DNA from 2 places in the Thioalkalivibrio sp. ALMg9 genome. Region 2 is predicted to be linked to the other one. Evidence: predicted binding sites of a transcription regulator. Region 2 holds the regulator's gene; the other holds the start of a gene.
What was found. Region 2 encodes FliA, which starts transcription of late flagellar genes. Its sites were predicted from a motif close to GCTAAAGTTNNNNNNNNNNCNGCCGATA; they were not measured.
Positions count from the first base shown of each region.

Region 1: the regulator FliA is predicted to act here: its motif matches at 1,386-1,413, upstream of F792_RS0110590 (methyl-accepting chemotaxis protein).

Region 1 covers NZ_AQYC01000009.1:307,649-311,059, reverse strand. Annotated here, with positions in the region: gene F792_RS0110595 (DUF255 domain-containing protein) at 1-34, shown strand, start outside; gene F792_RS0110590 (methyl-accepting chemotaxis protein) at 134-1,363, opposite strand; gene F792_RS0110585 (DEAD/DEAH box helicase) at 1,829-3,148, opposite strand.
Region 2 covers NZ_AQYC01000009.1:509,504-512,914, forward strand. Annotated here, with positions in the region: gene flhF (flagellar biosynthesis protein FlhF) at 1-896, shown strand, start outside; gene F792_RS0111500 (MinD/ParA family protein) at 883-1,707, shown strand; gene F792_RS0111505 (RNA polymerase sigma factor FliA) at 1,704-2,471, shown strand; gene cheY (chemotaxis response regulator CheY) at 2,513-2,893, shown strand; gene F792_RS0111515 (protein phosphatase CheZ) at 2,989-3,411, shown strand, end outside.

The DNA.
Region 1 (3,411 bases), 200 kb from region 2:
TCTGGGCTTCGACGCCCTGCGCCGGGGCTTCTGAAGCCCGTTGCAAGGCCTTGCGATCGCTTATCCGGCGTCACACCACCCCCCCGGTTTCCCAGGATGGCGAGCCGAACCTGCGCTGTGCCTGGCTCCGCCGTTAGGCCTGTTGACGGAACCCCGCAACCTCGCCCTGTAGCTGCTGCGCCAGGGCCTCCAGCGCCTCCACCGCCTGCTGCATCTCGTTCGCCCCGTCGGCATTGCGCACGGCAATATCGTTGATGTGGTGGATGTTGCGGTTGATCTCTTCCGCCACCTGGCTTTGCTCCTCGGTCGCGCTGGCCACCTGGCGGGTCATGTCGTCGATGGCGGTCACCGAGTCGTGGATGTACTCCAGGGTCTCGCCGGCCTCGCCCGCCTTCGCCACGGAGGTCTCCGCATGCTGCTGGCTGACCTCCATCGCCTGCACCGCGCGGGTGGCCCCGCCCTGCAGGCGCTGAATGATCTCGCGGATCTCCCCAGTCGAGTCGTTGGTGCGCTGTGCCAGGTGGCGCACTTCGTCCGCCACCACCGCGAAGCCCCGCCCGGCCTCGCCGGCCCGCGCCGCCTCGATGGCCGCGTTGAGCGCCAGCAGGTTGGTCTTCTCGGCGATCTCCTCGATCACCTGCAGGATCGTGCCGATGTTGTCGCTGTCACCTTTCAGCTCCACGATCACATTGTTCGCCTGACGAATCTCGCCGGCCAGCGTGTTGATCGCACCCTGGGTCGCCTGCACCACGGTGCGCCCGCCTTCCGCCGCACGCGTCGCCTGCCCCGCGCTCTCGGCCGTGCTCTGCGTGTTGTTGGCGACCTCCTGCACCGTGGCAGACATCTGGTTCATCGCCGTGACCACCTGCTCCACATCACCGCGCTGTTCGTGGGTGGCACGCGTCAGTTCATTGCTGCGCCCATCCAGCTGCCGCGCCGAGGCGGCAATCCCGTCCGCCGCATCGGCAACCTGGCGAATGAGCCCGGAAAGCCGGCCCATCACCGTGTTGAAGGCCGCGCCGGTGCGCCCGATCTCGTCGTCGGTCGTCACCTCCACGCGGTGCCCGAGATCCGCGCGGCCCTCGCCGATCGCCTCCAGCCCCTCGGCCAGGCGCTCCATGGGGCGCGTCAGCACATTGGCGTAGAACCAGCCAATACCCAGCGCCACCACGAACGCGACGATCCATAGCACCCACAGCAGCCACCACAACTGGGTCACCAGCGCCGCGTCCACACCCGCGGCCAGATCGCCCTTCATGGTGTGGAAGGTCACCCCGCCCATGATGGACAACGGCACGGTGCTCACCACGATCACCAGGATAATCAGCTTCAGTCGCAGCCCACCCAACGGTCCAATCTTCATCGACGCCCTCCTTTCCGTCCCTTAACGACCAGCCGATCCCGGTCTTGAGCCCGACACAGTATCCATCCACCCCGCCCCTATCGTCTTGATCCGGGTCAACCTCAGGTCCCAACACAAGCCAAAAATCGTTTCACCACGAAACGAATGAAGGCACGAAGAAGATCAACGGCGATTGCGCCACAGAGGACACGGAGAAAATGGAAAGGCTTTCAACTTGAAGCAGGGGGCTCGCTTGGTTTCAGCGGTCGGGCCAGTGGCAATGGCTAACAGACGTTCCAGACAGAATTCGTCCTTTCTCTGTGTCCTCTGAGTTGATAGGCCTTTGGCCTTGACCTTCTTCGTGCGCTTCGTGGTGAATAAAGCCCTTGAGCGGGCGCTCGCCTCACCCCCGATACCCAGACACAAAAAACCCGCGGTCCCGAGACTCGGGACCGCGGGTTCGCGGTACTGCTTTAGCGGGTCCGCTTACCGGCTGCGAGCCGCGCGGTTGCCGTTGGCGGACGGGCGACCGTTGCCGCCGCGACCACCACCGGGCTTGCCGCCGCGACCGTTGCGCGGGGCGCCGTTGCGGGCACCACCGCCCGGCTTGCCACCCGGACCGCCACGGCCATTCGCGTTGCCGTCATTGGCGGCGGGCTTCGGCGTGGCGAAACCCTCGGTCTCGATACGGTCGATCGGACGCTTGATCAGGCGCTCGATGCCCTTCAGCAGCTTGATCTCCTCGCCATCCACCAGCGACAGCGCGGCACCGGCGGAGCCGGCACGCCCGGTGCGACCGATGCGATGCACGTAATCCTCCGGCACATTCGGCAGTTCGAAGTTGACCACCTGCGGCAGCTGGTCAATGTCCAGGCCGCGCGCGGCGATATCGGTGGCCACCAGAACCGGCACCTGACCGGACTTGAACTGCTTCAGCGCCTTGGTACGGGCCGCCTGGCTCTTGTTGCCGTGAATCGCCTCGGAGCGCACGCCGTCCTTCGACAGCTTCTCGGCCAGGCGATTCGCGCCGTGCTTGGTACGGGTAAACACCAGCACCTGTTCCCAGTTGTTGGTGCGGATCAGGTGGCTCAGCAATTCGCGCTTCTGGCTGGTCTCGACCAGGTGCACGCTTTGCTCCACGCCCTCGGCGGCCGTGTTGCGCGGCGCGATGTCGATCTCCGCCGGGTTGTTCAGCAGGCCGTTGGCCAGCTTGCGGATCTCGTCGGAGAAGGTCGCCGAGAACATCAGGTTCTGGCGGTTCTTCGGCATCATCGCAATCAGCTTCTTGATATCACGGATGAAGCCCATGTCGAGCATGCGATCGGCCTCGTCGAGGACCAGGATCTCCACACCGGACAGGTCGATGGTCTTCTGATTGGCGTGATCCAGCAGACGCCCCGGCGTCGCCACCACGATGTCCATGCGATCACGCAGGGCCTTGATCTGCGGGTTCATGTTGACACCGCCGAAGATCGTCATCGAGCGCATCTTCAGATTGCGCCCGTAAGTCTTCACGGATTCGTGAACCTGCGCAGCCAGCTCGCGGGTCGGGGTCAGCACCAGGCAACGCGGGCGGCCATTGCCGGCCTGCGGCGCATCCGAGGTGGAAAGGCGCTGCAGGATCGGCAGGGTGAAGCCGGCGGTCTTGCCGGTGCCGGTCTGGGCAGCGGCCAGCAGGTCGCCTCCCTTCAGGACTTCCGGGATGGCCTGGGCCTGGATCGGGGTCGGGTGCTGGTACCCGGAGGTTTCCAGCGCACGCAAAAGGGTATCGGCCAACCCGAGGTCGGCAAAGGTCGTATCAGTCATGGAATGCTCCAACGCCACCCGCCACTCGTTCAACACAGAGCACCCATCGGGGGAAACGAAATCAGGGGGATCACTGCGAGCCGGAAGGCTCTGGATCAAATGAACGGACGCTGACGGGCGGGGCGTTCGATCCGGGCACTATACGCCTTTTGTCAATGAAAAGACACCGCTCCATACCCCATCGGATATATATTTGTTTTGTGCGGGAATATCCGCTAGCTTCATCTCAAAAAAACCGATGCCAACGCAGCACCGGTCAGGCC
Region 2 (3,411 bases):
ACCGCGGCTTTAGTGAATCGCTGGCGCGCAGCCTGGCGGGCAGCATCCTCGATGACAGCTCCCCCGAGCAGGCTTGGGAGCGTCTCCGCGCGCGGCTTTCGGGCGCGATTGCCACGCATCGCCCGGCGATCCTGGACGAGGGTGGGCTGCTGGCGATGGTGGGTCCGACCGGTGTCGGCAAGACCACCACGCTGGCACGGATCGCGTTGCGCCAGATCCGTCGGATGGGACCGGATTCGGTTACGCTGGTGACCCTCGATAGCCAGCGCATCGGTGCCACACGGCAGTTGCAAGCCTTTGCGCAGATGGCGGGGATTTCGGTGCGCGTGTTGCAGAATGCGCGCGAACTGCGCGATCTGGCGCGGCGCGTGGACGATGGCCACCTGATCCTGGTGGATACCGCTGGGCAGGCGCCGCGCGCGGTGGAGGAGGAGTCCCTGTTCGCGCATCTGCCGCCGGATATCCGCGCCGAGAGCTGGTTGGTCGTGTCGGCCACGACCCAGGGCAGTACGTTGCGGCGGGTGCTGGAGGCGTTTCGCAAGGCGGATCCCTCGGCGCTGGTGCTGACCAAGCTGGACGAGGCAGAACAGCTGGGCGAGGTCCTGTCGGTGTTGCTGGACCAGCACCTGGGACTTGGGTTCGTGAGCGATGGCCAGCGCATCGCCGAGGATTTTCACCGGGTTGATACGGGGTATCTGACCCGCCTGGCACTGGACGACGATGCCGAGGGTGCGCGGGCGGGTGGCAATGCCCGCGAGACCTGGGCCGCCGAACGGCTGGCCGAAATGGAACCGCCGCGACGCTCGCGCTCGCCTCTGCGCCCGGCGCAGGGGACCGAGCCGGCCACACTGGAACTGATTCAGCCGGTTGGAAAGGGGCGTTATGCCACGCACTAACAAGCCGTTGAAGGTCATTGCGGTCGCGTCGGGCAAGGGCGGGGTCGGGAAGACCAACGTGTCGGTCAATCTGGCGGTCGGCCTGGCCCGGTTGGGCCGCGAGGTGATGCTGTTCGATGCGGATCTGGGCCTGGCCAACGTGGACCTGTTGCTCGGGATGCGCCCGGAGCGCACCCTGCACGACCTGGTGACCGGCGCGGTGGACAGCCTGGACGATGTCCTGGTCCAGGGGCCGGACGGGGTGAAGGTGGTCCCGTCGGCCTCCGGTATCGCGGCGATGGCGAACCTCACGCCGGCGGAGCACGCAGGGCTGATCCATGCCTTCAGCGCCTACCGCAAGCCGCTGGATGTCCTGATCGTGGATACCGCTGCGGGCCTGCAGGAGTCGGTGACTTCGTTCTGCCGGGCGGTACAGGAGACCCTGGTGGTGGTCTGCGACGAGCCGGCTTCGATTACCGATGCCTATGCCCTGATCAAGGTGCTGCATCGTGACCACGGGCTGCGGCGTTTCCGCATGGTCACGAACATGGTCAGCGGACGCGAGGGGGCGGAGCGGCTGATGCAGAAACTCAATACCGTCTGCGGCAAGTACCTGCCGGAGGTGGTCCTGGACCTGGCCGGCTATATCCCCATGGACGAACATCTGCGCAAGGCCGTGCAGAAAAGGGCGCCGGTGGTTCAGCAGTATCCCGGCAGTCCGGCCGGCAAGGCGTTTGCCGACCTGGCACACACGGTGGATCGCTGGCCAGTCGGTGGGGGTGACCACGGGGGCGTCGGGTTCTTCGTGGAACGAATGCTGCAGAGCGCATGATGACGACGCGTAATCGACTTTCCGGCTACCAGGCGACGTCCACCGCGACCGGTGGACACGAGAAGCTGATTGCCGATCACGTTGAACTGGTGCATCGCATTGCGCACCACCTGATGGCCCGTCTACCGGCCTCGGTCCAGGTCGATGACCTGATCCAGGCCGGCATGATCGGTCTGCTGGAGGCGGCGCGGCAGTTCGAGGGCGGGCAGGGGGCGACCTTTGCCACCTACGCCGGAATCCGCATCCGCGGTGCGATGATCGACGAGTTGCGTCGCAGTGACTGGACGCCACGTTCGGTGCATCGCAACAGCCGGCGTATTGCCGCCGCGATCCAGAGTGTCGAGGCCCGCGAGGGGCGTGCGGCGCGTGGGAGCGAGGTGGCGGCCGAGCTGGACGTGCCTATCGATGACTATTACGACATGCTCAAGGACCACGCCGGGGCCCATCTGTTTGCACTGGACGATCTGGGTGGCGGGGATGACGGGGCCGATCGCGTGATCGAGGGGCAGGAAGTCTCGCCGTCGCGTAGCCTTGAGGCTGGCGAGTTTCGCGAGGAGTTGGCCGAGGCCCTTGGGGATCTGCCTGAACGCGAACGCCTGGTGCTTTCGCTGTATTACACCGAAGAACTGAATCTGCGCGAGATCGGGGCTGTTCTGGGCGTGACCGAGTCGCGCGTGAGCCAGATTCGCAGCCAGGCGGTCATTCGGCTGCGCGCGCGCATGGGGTCGTGGCTCGAAGACGGCGCGGCTTTGCAGTTATTCTAAAACTCACCTTACGAATCCCGGAGTGACGTGTGGACAAGGGAATGAAAATTCTCATCGTGGACGATTTTTCCACGATGCGGCGCATTATCAAGAACCTCTTGCGCGATCTTGGCTTCAATAATACGCAGGAAGCCGACGACGGCAGCACCGCGCTGCCGATGCTGCAAAATGGTGATTTCGACTTCCTGATTACCGACTGGAACATGCCCAACATGCCGGGCATCGACCTGCTGAAGGCCGTCCGGGCGGATGCCAACCTGAAGTCGATGCCGGTGCTGATGGTGACGGCCGAGGCCAAGCGCGACCAGATCGTGGAGGCCGCGGAGGCGGGTGTGAACGGTTATGTGGTCAAGCCGTTTACCGCCGAAACGCTGAAGGAAAAGATCGACAAGATCTTCGAACGTATTGAAGCACAGGGCTAAGGATCGCCCGGTGGTGAATACGGACGACGTCCGTCTCGCTTGCGCGGGTGGGCGTGACCCGGCTCCTTCGGCGCCGTACCAGCAAGAGGCTCCTCATGACTGAACAGGAACACCCCCCACGCGACGGCCAGCTCGAGCTGGCCCGACAACTGGTGCAGACGCTCGAGGCGGGCGACGACGCGGCGGCGCGCGCGCTGGTGCAGGATCTTGCGCGTCCTTACGACCGCGAGCTCTTCGATGAACTGGGCAAGCTGACGCGCGACCTTCACGAGGCCTTGCAGAGTTTCCGTGGGGACTCGCGTCTGGTGGAGCTGACGCAGGCGGAGATCCCGGATGCGAAGGAACGCCTGAACTACGTGGTCACCATGACCGAGCAGGCCGCGCACGCCACGATGGGCGCCATCGAGTCGAGCCTGCCGATCGCCGAGTCGTTCAGCCAGCAGGCGGCCGACTTGACCGCCAAATGGACGCGGTTTCGCAACCGGCAGCTCTCGGTGGACGAATTCCGCGATTTCGCG